DNA from 2 places in the Alkalihalobacterium alkalinitrilicum genome. Region 2 is predicted to be linked to the other one. Evidence: a T-box and tRNA genes for the amino acid it is inferred to sense, from the RefSeq annotation. Region 2 holds a T-box; the other holds one or more tRNA genes.
What was found. A T-box is a leader RNA that pairs with one kind of tRNA and senses whether it is charged. The one in region 2 lies ahead of leuS (leucine--tRNA ligase), so its partner is inferred to be a tRNA-Leu.
Positions count from the first base shown of each region.

Region 1 (7,447 bases), 850 kb from region 2:
GAACCCACGCATGTTGAAAAATGCGGGGATGAGGTGTGGGTAGGGGTGAAATGCCAATCGAACTCGGAAATAGCTGGTTCTCCCCGAAATAGCTTTAGGGCTAGCCTCGAGGGAAGAGTATTGGAGGTAGAGCACTGATTGGGCTAGGGGTCCCCACAGGATTACCGAACTCAGTCAAACTCCGAATGCCAAATACTTATCCTCGGGAGTCAGACTGCGAGTGCTAAGATCCGTAGTCAAGAGGGAAACAGCCCAGACCGTCAGCTAAGGTCCCCAAGTATACGTTAAGTGGTAAAGGATGTGGAGTTGCCCAGACAACCAGGATGTTGGCTTAGAAGCAGCCACCATTTAAAGAGTGCGTAATAGCTCACTGGTCGAGTGACTCTGCGCCGAAAATGTACCGGGGCTAAACGTATCACCGAAGCTACGGCTTGTCCTTACGGACAGGGGTAGGGGAGCGTTCTAAGTGCAGCGAAGTCAGACCGGAAGGACTGGTGGAGCGCTTAGAAGTGAGAATGCCGGTATGAGTAGCGAAAAGAGGGGTGAGAATCCCCTCCGTCGAAAGCCTAAGGTTTCCTGAGGAAGGCTCGTCCGCTCAGGGTAAGTCGGGACCTAAGCCGAGGCCGAAAGGCGTAGGCGATGGACAACAGGTTGAAATTCCTGTACCACCTCCTCACCGTTTGAGCAATGGGGGGACGCAGTAAGGTAGGGTAAGCGCGCTGATGGATGCGCGTCTAAGCAGTTAGGCTGGTAAGTAGGCAAATCCGCTTACCATAAAGGCTGAGCTGTGATAGCGAGGGAAATTAAGTACCGAAGTTCCTGATCCTACACTGCCAAGAAAAGCCTCTAGCGAGGTGAGAGGTGCCCGTACCGCAAACCGACACAGGTAGGCGGGAAGAGAATTCTAAGACGCTCGGGAGAACTCTCGTTAAGGAACTCGGCAAAATGACCCCGTAACTTCGGGAGAAGGGGTGCTCTGTTAGGGTGTATGCCCGAGAGAGCCGCAGTGAATAGGTCCAAGCGACTGTTTAGCAAAAACACAGGTCTCTGCGAAGCCGCAAGGCGAAGTATAGGGGCTGACACCTGCCCGGTGCTGGAAGGTTAAGGGGAGTGGTTAGGCGCAAGCCGAAGCTGTGAACCGAAGCCCCAGTAAACGGCGGCCGTAACTATAACGGTCCTAAGGTAGCGAAATTCCTTGTCGGGTAAGTTCCGACCCGCACGAATGGTGTAACGACTTGGACACTGTCTCAACGAGAGACCCGGTGAAATTATATTACCTGTGAAGATGCAGGTTACCCGCGACAGGACGGAAAGACCCCATGGAGCTTTACTGTAGCTTGATATTGGATTTTGGTACAGCTTGTACAGGATAGGTAGGAGCCTTGGAAGCGTGAGCGCCAGCTTACGTGGAGGCGTCGGTGGGATACTACCCTGGCTGTATTGAAGTTCTAACCTCGAACCGTGATCCGGTTCAGGGACAGTGTCAGGTGGGCAGTTTGACTGGGGCGGTCGCCTCCTAAACAGTAACGGAGGCGCCCAAAGGTTCCCTCAGAATGGTTGGAAATCATTCGTAGAGTGCAAAGGCATAAGGGAGCTTGACTGCGAGACCTACAAGTCGAGCAGGGACGAAAGTCGGGCTTAGTGATCCGGTGGTTCCGCATGGAAGGGCCATCGCTCAACGGATAAAAGCTACCCTGGGGATAACAGGCTTATCTCCCCCAAGAGTCCACATCGACGGGGAGGTTTGGCACCTCGATGTCGGCTCATCGCATCCTGGGGCTGAAGTAGGTCCCAAGGGTTGGGCTGTTCGCCCATTAAAGCGGTACGCGAGCTGGGTTCAGAACGTCGTGAGACAGTTCGGTCCCTATCCGTCGTGGGCGTAGGAAATTTGAGAGGAGCTGTCCTTAGTACGAGAGGACCGGGATGGACACACCGCTGGTGTACCAGTTGTTCCGCCAGGAGCATAGCTGGGTAGCTACGTGTGGACGGGATAAGCGCTGAAAGCATCTAAGCGTGAAGCCCCCCTCAAGATGAGATTTCCCATTACGTTAAGTAAGTAAGACCCCTTAGAGATGATGAGGTTGATAGGTCTCGGGTGGAAGCGTGGTGACACGTGGAGCTGAGAGATACTAATCGGTCGAGGGCTTATCCAAAACATAAAGCGTTGATATTCTTCTAGTACATTATCCAGTTTTGAGAGAATGACTCTCAATCATAAGCATCGAATCACTTCGAAGCTTATCACAACTTAAAAAAGGATTTTCAGAAGCAAGAAGTTCGAGGAAGTGAAATTCTGAGGAGTGGAGCGTATCGGAAAGGTAACCGACTAAGTTCGTCACGTCCTGTGACAACGTCGGCACTAGTACATCCTGTACGTCGGAGCACCGCAAGAATTGAAACTGACGAAGAAATTCGCAGCTTATCACAATTTTATAAGTCTAGTGGCGATAGCGAAGAGGTCACACCCGTTCCCATGCCGAACACGGAAGTTAAGCTCTTCAGCGCCGATGGTAGTTGGGGGCTTCCCCCTGTGAGAGTAGGACGTCGCTAGGCGGCAATATTGGAGGATTAGCTCAGCTGGGAGAGCACCTGCCTTACAAGCAGGGGGTCGGCGGTTCGAGCCCGTCATCCTCCACCATTATGCCGGTGTAGCTCAATTGGTAGAGCAACTGACTTGTAATCAGTAGGTTGGGGGTTCAAGTCCTCTCGCCGGCACCATTTTGGACATATATAAGTTTATTATTTCGAGCCATTAGCTCAGTTGGTAGAGCATCTGACTTTTAATCAGAGGGTCGAAGGTTCGAGTCCTTCATGGCTCACCATTTTACAATGTTATAATGCGGGTGTGGCGGAATTGGCAGACGCGCTAGACTTAGGATCTAGTGTCTTTGACGTGGGGGTTCGAGTCCCTTCACCCGCACCATTTTATTTGCGGAAGTAGTTCAGTGGTAGAACATCACCTTGCCAAGGTGAGGGTCGCGGGTTCGAGTCCCGTCTTCCGCTCCAAAAAAATAGTCTGCTTTGCCGGGGTGGTGGAATTGGCAGACACACAGGACTTAAAATCCTGCGGTAGGTGACTACCGTGCCGGTTCAAGTCCGGCCCTCGGCACCATATGCGCCCTTAGCTCAGCTGGATAGAGTGTTTGACTACGAATCAAAAGGTCGGGAGTTCGAATCTCTCAGGGCGCGCCAATTTAATACGGGAAGTGGCTCAGCTTGGTAGAGCACCTGGTTTGGGACCAGGGGGTCGCAGGTTCAAATCCTGTCTTCCCGACCATTTATCGGGGCCTTAGCTCAGCTGGGAGAGCGCCTGCCTTGCACGCAGGAGGTCAGCGGTTCGATCCCGCTAGGCTCCACCAAATATTTTTTTAAATTAATTATTGACACATCTTATATTGTTTGTTATTATAGAGAAGTCGCTTTTGAGACATGAAAAAGTTCTTTGAAAACTGAACAAAAAGCCAAGCGAAATAAAGAGATACATGATATCTCGTCAATGTTTTAAAAACGTCACGTTTGTGACAATGAGCTTAATCAAACACTTTATTGGAGAGTTTGATCCTGGCTCAGGACGAACGCTGGCGGCGTGCCTAATACATGCAAGTCGAGCGGACCTTTCAAGAGCTTGCTCTTGAAAGGTTAGCGGCGGACGGGTGAGTAACACGTGGGCAACCTGCCCTGTAGACTGGGATAACTTCGGGAAACCGGAGCTAATACCGGATAATCAATGACACCACATGGTGTTATTGTAAAAGTTGGGTTTACCTAACACTACGGGATGGGCCCGCGGCGCATTAGCTAGTTGGTCAGGTAATGGCTCACCAAGGCGACGATGCGTAGCCGACCTGAGAGGGTGATCGGCCACACTGGGACTGAGACACGGCCCAGACTCCTACGGGAGGCAGCAGTAGGGAATCTTCCGCAATGGACGAAAGTCTGACGGAGCAACGCCGCGTGAGTGATGAAGGCCTTCGGGTCGTAAAGCTCTGTTGTTAGGGAAGAACAAGTACCGTTCGAATAGGGCGGTACCTTGACGGTACCTAACCAGAAAGCCACGGCTAACTACGTGCCAGCAGCCGCGGTAATACGTAGGTGGCAAGCGTTGTCCGGAATTATTGGGCGTAAAGCGCGCGCAGGCGGTCTTTTAAGTCTGATGTGAAAGCCCACGGCTCAACCGTGGAGGGTCATTGGAAACTGGAAGACTTGAGTACAGAAGAGGAGAGTGGAATTCCACGTGTAGCGGTGAAATGCGTAGAGATGTGGAGGAACACCAGTGGCGAAGGCGACTCTCTGGTCTGTAACTGACGCTGAGGCGCGAAAGCGTGGGGAGCAAACAGGATTAGATACCCTGGTAGTCCACGCCGTAAACGATGAGTGCTAGGTGTTAGGGGTTTCGATGCCCTTAGTGCCGAAGTTAACACATTAAGCACTCCGCCTGGGGAGTACGGCCGCAAGGCTGAAACTCAAAGGAATTGACGGGGGCCCGCACAAGCGGTGGAGCATGTGGTTTAATTCGAAGCAACGCGAAGAACCTTACCAGGTCTTGACATCCCTTGACACCTCTAGAGATAGAGCGTTCCCCTTCGGGGGACAAGGTGACAGGTGGTGCATGGTTGTCGTCAGCTCGTGTCGTGAGATGTTGGGTTAAGTCCCGCAACGAGCGCAACCCTTGATCTTAGTTGCCAGCATTTAGTTGGGCACTCTAAGGTGACTGCCGGTGACAAACCGGAGGAAGGTGGGGATGACGTCAAATCATCATGCCCCTTATGACCTGGGCTACACACGTGCTACAATGGATGGTACAAAGGGCAGCGAAACCGCGAGGTCGAGCCAATCCCATAAAACCATTCTCAGTTCGGATTGTAGGCTGCAACTCGCCTACATGAAGCCGGAATCGCTAGTAATCGCGGATCAGCATGCCGCGGTGAATACGTTCCCGGGCCTTGTACACACCGCCCGTCACACCACGAGAGTTTGTAACACCCGAAGTCGGTGGGGTAACCTTTTGGAGCCAGCCGCCTAAGGTGGGACAGATGATTGGGGTGAAGTCGTAACAAGGTAGCCGTATCGGAAGGTGCGGCTGGATCACCTCCTTTCTATGGAGTATTTACTCTAGTCGATGCATACTTCGAGTATGTACGCTTTGGTCTTTTTTGTTCAGTTTTGAGAGAATTTACTTCTTTCAATTGATATATTTCTAATTTAAGTGACGAATTAGAAGCAAGGAGTACGAGGCGGCAAGCTCACGAGTAGCGGAATGTACGTTTAAAGTGTACATGAGCAACGCAGAGAGTGCAGCCAACGAAGTAATCCGCCGCTTATCATTCGTCAGTGGTTCTTTGAAAACTGGATAATGACTAGAAATGACATCAAGATTTCACTGGGTTGCACATTGTGTAACCAAGAGTAACTTGAGTCGTCAAGAATTCAACAACCTTTATAGTTATTTAAGTTTTTTGATAAACTTTATAAGTTTTAAAAGAAGCAAGAAGTTCGAGGAAGTGAAGTCCTGAGTAACGGATCGTATCTAACATACGTGAGTACCGGAAGGACAAAACTGACGAAGAAATTCGTAGCTTATTTTAAAACGTAGGTTAAGCTAGAAAGGGCGCACGGTGAATGCCTTGGCACTAGGAGCCGAAGAAGGACGCGACGAACAGCGAAATGCCTCGGGGAGCTGTAAGTAAGCTTTGATCCGGGGATATCCGAATGGGGGAACCCACCATCCGTAATGGGATGGTACCCATACCTGAATACATAGGGTATGAGGAGGCAGACCTGGGGAACTGAAACATCTAAGTACCCAGAGGAAGAGAAAGCAAATGCGATTTCCTGAGTAGCGGCGAGCGAAACGGAATTAGCCCAAACCAAGAGGCTTGCCTCTTGGGGTTGTAGGACGTCTCACATGGAGTAAGAAAAGACGATCATAGGCGAAGCGGTCTGGAAAGGCCCGTCAGAGAAGGTAACAACCCTGTAGCCAAAATGATCGTCTCTCCGAGACGGATCCTGAGTACGGCGGGACACGTGAAACCCCGTCGGAAGCAGGGAGGACCATCTCCCAAGGCTAAATACTCCCTAGTGACCGATAGTGAACCAGTACCGTGAGGGAAAGGTGAAAAGCACCCCGGAAGGGGAGTGAAAGAGATCCTGAAACCGTGTGCCTACAAGTAGTCAGAGCCCATTTACGGGTGATGGCGTGCCTTTTGTAGAATGAACCGGCGAGTTACGATCCCGTGCAAGGTTAAGCTGATAAGGCGGAGCCGCAGCGAAAGCGAGTCTGAATAGGGCGAATAAGTACGTGGTCGTAGACCCGAAACCGTGTGATCTACCCATGTCCAGGGTGAAGTTCAGGTAACACTGAATGGAGGCCCGAACCCACGCATGTTGAAAAATGCGGGGATGAGGTGTGGGTAGGGGTGAAATGCCAATCGAACTCGGAAATAGCTGGTTCTCCCCGAAATAGCTTTAGGGCTAGCCTCGAGGGAAGAGTATTGGAGGTAGAGCACTGATTGGGCTAGGGGTCCCCACAGGATTACCGAACTCAGTCAAACTCCGAATGCCAAATACTTATCCTCGGGAGTCAGACTGCGAGTGCTAAGATCCGTAGTCAAGAGGGAAACAGCCCAGACCGTCAGCTAAGGTCCCCAAGTATACGTTAAGTGGTAAAGGATGTGGAGTTGCCCAGACAACCAGGATGTTGGCTTAGAAGCAGCCACCATTTAAAGAGTGCGTAATAGCTCACTGGTCGAGTGACTCTGCGCCGAAAATGTACCGGGGCTAAACGTATCACCGAAGCTACGGCTTGTCCTTACGGACAGGGGTAGGGGAGCGTTCTAAGTGCAGCGAAGTCAGACCGGAAGGACTGGTGGAGCGCTTAGAAGTGAGAATGCCGGTATGAGTAGCGAAAAGAGGGGTGAGAATCCCCTCCGTCGAAAGCCTAAGGTTTCCTGAGGAAGGCTCGTCCGCTCAGGGTAAGTCGGGACCTAAGCCGAGGCCGAAAGGCGTAGGCGATGGACAACAGGTTGAAATTCCTGTACCACCTCCTCACCGTTTGAGCAATGGGGGGACGCAGTAAGGTAGGGTAAGCGCGCTGATGGATGCGCGTCTAAGCAGTTAGGCTGGTAAGTAGGCAAATCCGCTTACCATAAAGGCTGAGCTGTGATAGCGAGGGAAATTAAGTACCGAAGTTCCTGATCCTACACTGCCAAGAAAAGCCTCTAGCGAGGTGAGAGGTGCCCGTACCGCAAACCGACACAGGTAGGCGGGAAGAGAATTCTAAGACGCTCGGGAGAACTCTCGTTAAGGAACTCGGCAAAATGACCCCGTAACTTCGGGAGAAGGGGTGCTCTGTTAGGGTGTATGCCCGAGAGAGCCGCAGTGAATAGGTCCAAGCGACTGTTTAGCAAAAACACAGGTCTCTGCGAAGCCGCAAGGCGAAGTATAGGGG
Region 1 covers NZ_KV917368.1:3,637,158-3,644,604, reverse strand. Annotated here, with positions in the region: rRNA gene BK574_RS17735 (23S ribosomal RNA) at 1-2,153, shown strand, start outside; rRNA gene rrf (5S ribosomal RNA) at 2,438-2,553, shown strand; tRNA gene BK574_RS17725 (tRNA-Val) at 2,563-2,638, shown strand; tRNA gene BK574_RS17720 (tRNA-Thr) at 2,643-2,718, shown strand; tRNA gene BK574_RS17715 (tRNA-Lys) at 2,747-2,822, shown strand; tRNA gene BK574_RS17710 (tRNA-Leu) at 2,840-2,923, shown strand; tRNA gene BK574_RS17705 (tRNA-Gly) at 2,932-3,006, shown strand; tRNA gene BK574_RS17700 (tRNA-Leu) at 3,024-3,112, shown strand; tRNA gene BK574_RS17695 (tRNA-Arg) at 3,116-3,192, shown strand; tRNA gene BK574_RS17690 (tRNA-Pro) at 3,201-3,277, shown strand; tRNA gene BK574_RS17685 (tRNA-Ala) at 3,284-3,359, shown strand; rRNA gene BK574_RS17680 (16S ribosomal RNA) at 3,544-5,096, shown strand; rRNA gene BK574_RS17675 (23S ribosomal RNA) at 5,593-7,447, shown strand, end outside.
Region 1: it encodes a tRNA-Leu, which carries the amino acid that the T-box ahead of leuS (leucine--tRNA ligase) is inferred to sense. The anticodon was not compared.

Region 2 (7,447 bases):
TCAACTAAATATTTTTCGTCGTATGTAGGCCAAGCCTCATACGCAAGTGTTTCCTGATGCCCAAGTTTATGCCATAGTTCTTCAGCTAAATGAGGAGCTACAGGAGCAATTAATTTCACGAAGCCTTCCATTAAAGACTTAGGAAGTTGTTCTTGCTTATATGCTTCATTAATGAAGACCATTAACTGAGAAATTCCGACATTAAAGCGTAACCCTTCAAAATCTTCGCTTACTTTTTTCACGGTTTGATGGTACGTACGCGTTAATCCTTCAGAACCCGCTTCATCCGTAATCATTGAGTTTAGTTCACCGCTTGCTTCATCAATGAACAAACGATAAATACGATCTAAGAAGCGACGCGCCCCATCCAAACCATTCTCTGACCATGCAATTGAAGCATCAAGTGGTCCCATAAACATCTCATACAAACGAAGAGTATCAGCGCCATGACTGTCAATAATATCGTCTGGGTTCACGACATTCCCTTTCGATTTACTCATTTTTTCATTATTTTCACCAAGAATCATCCCTTGGTTAAATAGCTTTTGGAACGGTTCTTTCGTTGGAACGACACCGATATCGTATAAAACTTTATGCCAGAATCGTGCATATAACAAGTGAAGGACTGCATGCTCTGCTCCGCCGATGTAAATATCAACTGGCAGCCAATGTTTAATCTTTTCTGGGTCAGCAAGCTTTTCACTATTTTTCGGATCAATATAACGTAAGTAGTACCAGCAGCTACCCGCCCATTGCGGCATTGTATTCGTTTCGCGTCGTCCTTTTTTCCCAGTATCTGGACAAACGACTTCTAACCAGTCTGTTGCGTTAGCAAGAGGTGATTCTCCTGTTCCAGACGGTTTAATTTCATCCATTTCAGGAAGAATTAACGGCAACTCTTGTTCAGCTACAGGCGTCATCGTTCCATCTTCCCAATGAATAATTGGAATAGGTTCACCCCAATAGCGTTGGCGACTAAACAACCAATCACGAAGACGATACGTAATTTTTTTCGTACCTTTACTTTCGACTTCAAGCCACTCAAGCATTTTCGCAATCGCATCTTCTTTATTTAAACCATCGAGAAAACCTGAGTTCACATGATGACCGTCACCTGTGTAGGCCTCTTCCTCAATGTTTCCACCAGCAACTACTTCTTTAATTTCAAGATTAAACTCTTTAGCAAACTCATAGTCTCTTTCGTCATGCGCAGGAACAGCCATGATCGCCCCTGTACCATAACTTACTAGTACATAATCAGCAATCCAAATCGGAATCTTCTCGCCATTCACTGGGTTGATGGCATACGCCCCAGTAAATACCCCTGTTTTTTCTTTCGATAACTCAGTACGCTCGAGATCACTTTTCGTTGCAACTTTTTTCTTATACGTTTCAATCGCTTCTTTTTGTTCATCTGTTGTGATTTGATCAATGAGTTTATGTTCTGGAGCTAACACCATATACGTTGCCCCAAATAACGTATCAGGGCGAGTCGTAAACACCGTAATCGCCTCATCAAAACCATCAATCATGAAGCTGACTTCTGCACCTTCTGATTTGCCGATCCAATTACGCTGCATATCTTTAATACTTTCAGGCCAGTCAAGCTCCTCTAAGTCCTCCAATAAGCGGTCCGCATATTTTGTAATTCTTAATACCCATTGCTTCATTGGACGTCGTTCTACAGGATGCCCACCACGTTCACTTTTTCCATCGATCACTTCTTCATTTGCTAATACAGTGCCTAATGCAGGACACCAGTTTACTGCAACTTCATCAACATAAGCTAAACCTTTATTATATAATTGGATGAAAATCCACTGTGTCCACTTATAATAATCAGGATCCGTCGTATCAACTTCACGATCCCAATCATATGAAAAACCAAGCGCTTTAATTTGTCTACGGAAGTTATCAATATTTTGTTGTGTGAAATCTCTCGGGTGTTTTCCCGTATCTAATGCATATTGTTCAGCTGGAAGACCAAAAGCATCCCAACCCATTGGATGAAGAACATTGTAGCCTTGCATCCGTTTCATCCTTGATAAAATATCCGTTGCCGTATATCCTTCAGGATGCCCAACGTGCAGACCTGCTCCTGAAGGGTAAGGAAACATATCTAAAGCATAAAATTTCTTTTTTTCTAACTCATCTACCGTTTTAAATGTTTTATTCTCTTCCCAATATTGTTGCCACTTCTTCTCGATTGCTTGATGTTGAAAAGACATTCTTTTTCCTCCTATTGATGGTTTATTAATATGTAATGGTTTAGTTCAATTTATTTTATAGACCAGTTTCGCTAAATCCACTGATCCTCCAGTCTATGACGCCATCAGCATCAACATATTCTTGAGTGTTTTGATAGACAAAGGCAACTGGAGAGCTGAAAAAAGTTAAACATCAGCTGTAAACTACCATATGACTCAATAAAAAAACCTCCCACCCCTAGCGTTATCGTTAGGGACGAGAGGTTGTTCACAATTGTAAAAATTCCCGCGGTACCACCCAAATTAGCATAAACAACAGATTTATACTCACTTTAGTAACCTTAACGCGGTATACGGCAGCAGCTACTAATCGTTCACTTCTGCAACTTTAAGGCGAGTTCGTGGGTATCATCGATTGACTTTCACCAACCGTCAATTCTCTAATTACGAGATACTTCACTACTATTCCTCTTCATCGTTATTAGCATGTGTAAAATTGTGAGAAAAATGATTAAAGTTATATTTGCTATTGTATGAACTTGTCGATTTTCTGTCAAGACCATTATTACCAATTTCCACTAAAAAAATACTATTTTTTTCAACTTAAGGTTGAAACGTTTGGTTGGTTGCATGTTCTTGAACTGATTTTGGTTGTTTCAACACACGGTCATACAAAGCTGTCGAAACGAAGGCCACAAAGAAAAGGATCATAATTGCATAGAATAACGTAACCATGCCAAAAGCTTCAGCAATTAGTCCGCCAATAAAAGGACCAACCATTCTTCCACCCGTAGCAACGCTATTCACAACCCCTTGATAAAATCCAGCCTTCCCTTCAGGAGCGAGCTTATGTGCAATTGTAGGGATCGCTGGCCAGATAAACATTTCACCAATCGTTAAAATGACCATTGCAGCAATGAACATCGAAAAAACTTGTGCCTGCGACAGCACAAAGAACGAAAATATAAATATAACTAATCCCGTATAGATTTGCGACTTTAACGTATGCACCCATTTACGAACAATAAAAGCAATTATCGGCTGACACAACACAATCATCGCGCCATTAATCGTCCACAGCACACTATATTGAGTTAGTGAAATTCCTAACTGTTGCGTATACACAGAAATATTCGACTGCCATTGAACATATGCGACCCAACAAATAAAATATCCTATAAGAACAATAAGTAATGCGATAAATGGTCGACTAAGCGAAAAATGCCTTTTTTGTTCAAATACATTTGAAGTAGCTTGTGATATTGATTTTTCCGCTTCGATTTTTCGAAATCCAATGACTGCCAGCAAAAGGAATAAACAATAAACGATTCCATTTGAAATAAAAATATAGTCCATTTTAATAGAAGCAACTACTCCAGCAAGCGCTGTCCCTAAAGCGACTCCTACATTTTGTGCAACATACATCGCGTTAAACGCTTTTCTACCACCTTCTGGCCATGCAGTACCTGCCATCGCATAAAGAGCAGGAAACGTCATCCCTGCCCCAAACCCAATGCCAACTAGAAGGGCGACATACCACAGAAATGTATGATTATAAGCAAGCACAAATGCACTGATGATTGTAATCGCAATCCCGTATATGATCGTTTTATAACCACCAATTCGGTCAAATAAGGCTCCTCCAATTAGATTTCCAATCACTCCTGCCCCAGCATTCATCATTAGAACGATGCCTGCAACCGATAAAGATTGACCTAACTCTTGATGTAAATAAATCGTATTTAAAGGCCAGATGAATGATGCACCTGTTACATTGATAACCATACCAATAACAAGCAACCAAATTGCTTTAGGCATACATAATTCTCCTCTTATTTCGTCTCTCTAAAAAAATAGTAAAAGAAGACACTAGAATTAGCAATGCTTTTTCATTACCATCTTGAAGCGTTCGAGTTTCTTTTCCGTTTATGATAGTATTAATAGGTAAACTTACAACCAATAAAGGTGATTAATATATGGAAATAAAACAACCTGAAACTGTTCCATTACGCTATGGAGATAAGCGATATCATTCTTGGAATTTTCATTTAAGACAACAGTTCGGTGAGAAAGTATTTAAAGTTCCCCTTGATGCTGGCTTTGACTGCCCCAACCGTGATGGCCAAGTCGCAAGTGGTGGCTGCACATTTTGTAGTGAGCGCGGATCTGGTGATTTTGCGGGAGACCGGAAAGACGATTTAGTCACACAGTTTCATACGATCAAAGATCGGATGCATCGAAAGTGGAAGAGTGGTAAATATATTGGGTATTTTCAAGCGTATAGTAATACGTACGCACCCGTGAATGAGCTTCGTGAAATGTATGAAGTGATCTTAAAACAAGAAGGGGTTGTCGGGCTTTCAATCGCAACACGTCCTGATTGCTTACCTGATGACGTAGTGGAATACTTAGCTGAATTAAACGAGCGTACGTATCTGTGGGTTGAGCTTGGTTTACAAACCGTACATGAACGAACCGCCCTTCTCATCAATCGCGCTCATGACTATCAATGTTATGTGGATGGGGTAAATAAGCTAAGAAAACACGGAATCCGAGTCTGTTCGCACATAATTAACGGACTCCCATTAGAGACAACTGAAATGATGAAACAAACGGTCGAAGAAGTAACGAAGTTAGACATCCAAGGAATTAAAATCCACCTTCTTCACCTCATGAAGAAAACTCCGATGGTGAAACAGTATGAAAAAGGACTTGTTCAATTTATGGACTTTAATGAATACGTAAACCTTGTTGTGGATCAACTTGAGATGCTTCCTCCTCATGTGGTCATTCATCGTTTAACAGGCGACGGACCAGCAGATATGGTCATCGGTCCCATGTGGAGCTTAAAAAAATGGGATGTGCTCAATGCCATCGAAGCAGAACTTAACCGTCGCGACACATGGCAAGGAAAGTTTTACCGAAAGGAAGTTGGAATGGAATGAAACTAGATGGTATTCTTCCTTATACTCGTATTCTATTAGAAAAAGCTATCAACAGCGGGGATATTGCGATTGATTGCACAGCAGGAAACGGACATGATACATCCTTTTTAGCTAATCGAGTGGGTGAAAATGGCCACGTCTACTCTTTTGACATCCAAAAAACAGCCATCGAAAAAACAACCAAGAGAATTCGTGAACAAGAGCTACTCAATCGAGTAACGTTGTTCCATAAAAGTCACGATCAATTAACAAAATGCATCCCTGCACACCATCAAGGAATGATTAAAGGAGCCATTTTTAATTTAGGCTATTTACCTGGTGGCGATAAAGAAATTGTAACAACACCTCATTCAACATTATCCGCAATTGAACAACTTATCGAAATGTTGGACGTAGGAGGTATTATTGTTCTTGTGATCTATCACGGACATGATCAAGGGAAGTTCGAAAAAGAAGCTGTTGTAAGATATGCTGAACAGTTGAATCAAGAGAAAACCCATGTGCTTAAATACGAATTTATTAATCAAAAAAATAATCCCCCTTTTATTGTGGCCATAGAAAAAAGATAATTTTAACTATTCTGAAGTTAATTTTCTTGACAAGATGACATAGGTTCCTTAAAACTATAGTAAACATAGAAAAATAACATACGCTAATTAAAGACCATCTAAATCAATTGGTGGGGGGAGAAACTATGACAATATTACAGACAATTCTTAATTACAACGACACGTTTGTAAAAGAAAAAAAGTACGAAGAATATCAGACGACGAAATTCCCAAATAAAAAGTTAGTCATTTTATCTTGTATGGATACTCGCTTGACTGAACTACTTCCTCGTGCGATGAATTTAAAAAACGGTGACGCAAAAATCATTAAAAATGCAGGTGCTGTCATTAGTCACCCGTTTGGTAGTATTATGAGAAGTATCATTGTCGCTTTGTACGAACTGCAAGCTCAAGAAGTGTGTATCGTTGGTCACCACGGCTGTGGAATGGCTGGCCTAAAATCGTCTAGCATTTTATCCAAAGCTGAAGACCGTGGGGTTTCAATGGAAAAAGTAGAAACTGTCTCTTTTGCAGGAGTCAATATCAATGATTGGCTCAACGGTTTTTCGAAAGTAGAAGAAAGTGTCATGCATGGTGTTCAAATGGTAAAAAAGCATCCTCTTTTACCACCTAATACACCCGTACACGGATTAGTTATCTGTCCCGAAACAGGAAAGTTAGATATTGTCGTGAACGGCTATGAATCTACTATACATGTTTAAAAACCGTACGATAACTGGGAAAATTATAGGATTTAGTGGGTTTTTGATTTTTTTAGTAGGCATGTTTTTCTTAATTGGAGCAATCGAAGGACCATTACCGAATACATTATTAATTGTTGGCGTAATAGGTATCTTATCCTCTAATTTTTTCAGAATTAAAAAGGGAGAGTAAGGGATAATCCTTTACTCTCCTTTTCTCGTTTACTCCAACACGAAGATGAGGTGTTCTTTTCGAAGCATTCTTTTTAATAGTAGGTCGTGCTCAGCTCTACTTTCGTCGATAGACCCAGCTATTAATGTAAAAGAAAAACGTTGATAATCCACCGAAGCGAATAAACTTTTTTGCTGTTTCTTTGACTTTCTTTTGCCCTTGGACTTTCTCATCTGCTAAATAAATCGCTACTAAACCTTTATTAATTAAATAATGAAAATTTCGATTCGGAAGTTGATCAATACTATGTTCGGCTTTTTTTACAAAATGCCGAAAACGATCTATCATCTCTTCTTCACTTTGATAATAAAAACAAAAGTTCAAATCTCCTCCAACTCGATCTTCTTCCTGGTCGATAAAGTAGTCTAGTAATATATGTAAGCCTTGCACGTATGGAAAATATCCATTTTTTACACGTTTGACGGTTACTTCCGTTAAAGTTTCATCGGTTGCATAGGCAGCTAAACAAAAAATACCTAAAGTCGACCCTGCACAAGCTGAAAACTCATACCAAGTCATTTCAGGTAGATTTTCCCGATGATTCTCAAACCATTCTTCAAGTAAGCGTACTCGGTCTTCTTCTTTTACGTGTTTAAACACTTGGAGATCACAATAAAACTGACATAGTTCACGCATGGAAAGTTGTACCTTTTGAAAGGACGGCAAAGTAGTTAATACAGCTTGACATGTGTTGACTAAACTATTTAAATATCCCCCATCATCCTGCTCGTCTCGAAAGCGATAATAGTTTACTGGTTCAGCTCCCGGGGTTAATGCATGAAGCATCGCCTCATGTAGCGCCCGAAAATCTTCT
Region 2 covers NZ_KV917368.1:4,482,893-4,490,339, reverse strand. Annotated here, with positions in the region: gene leuS (leucine--tRNA ligase) at 1-2,228, opposite strand, end outside; T-box leader at 2,457-2,692, opposite strand; gene BK574_RS21780 (MDR family MFS transporter) at 2,811-4,025, opposite strand; gene mnmL (tRNA modification radical SAM protein MnmL/YtqA) at 4,184-5,152, shown strand; gene mnmM (tRNA 5-(aminomethyl)-2-thiouridylate-methyltransferase MnmM) at 5,149-5,721, shown strand; gene BK574_RS21765 (beta-class carbonic anhydrase) at 5,847-6,422, shown strand; gene BK574_RS27700 (hypothetical protein) at 6,415-6,594, shown strand; gene BK574_RS21755 (tetraprenyl-beta-curcumene synthase family protein) at 6,691-7,447, opposite strand, start outside.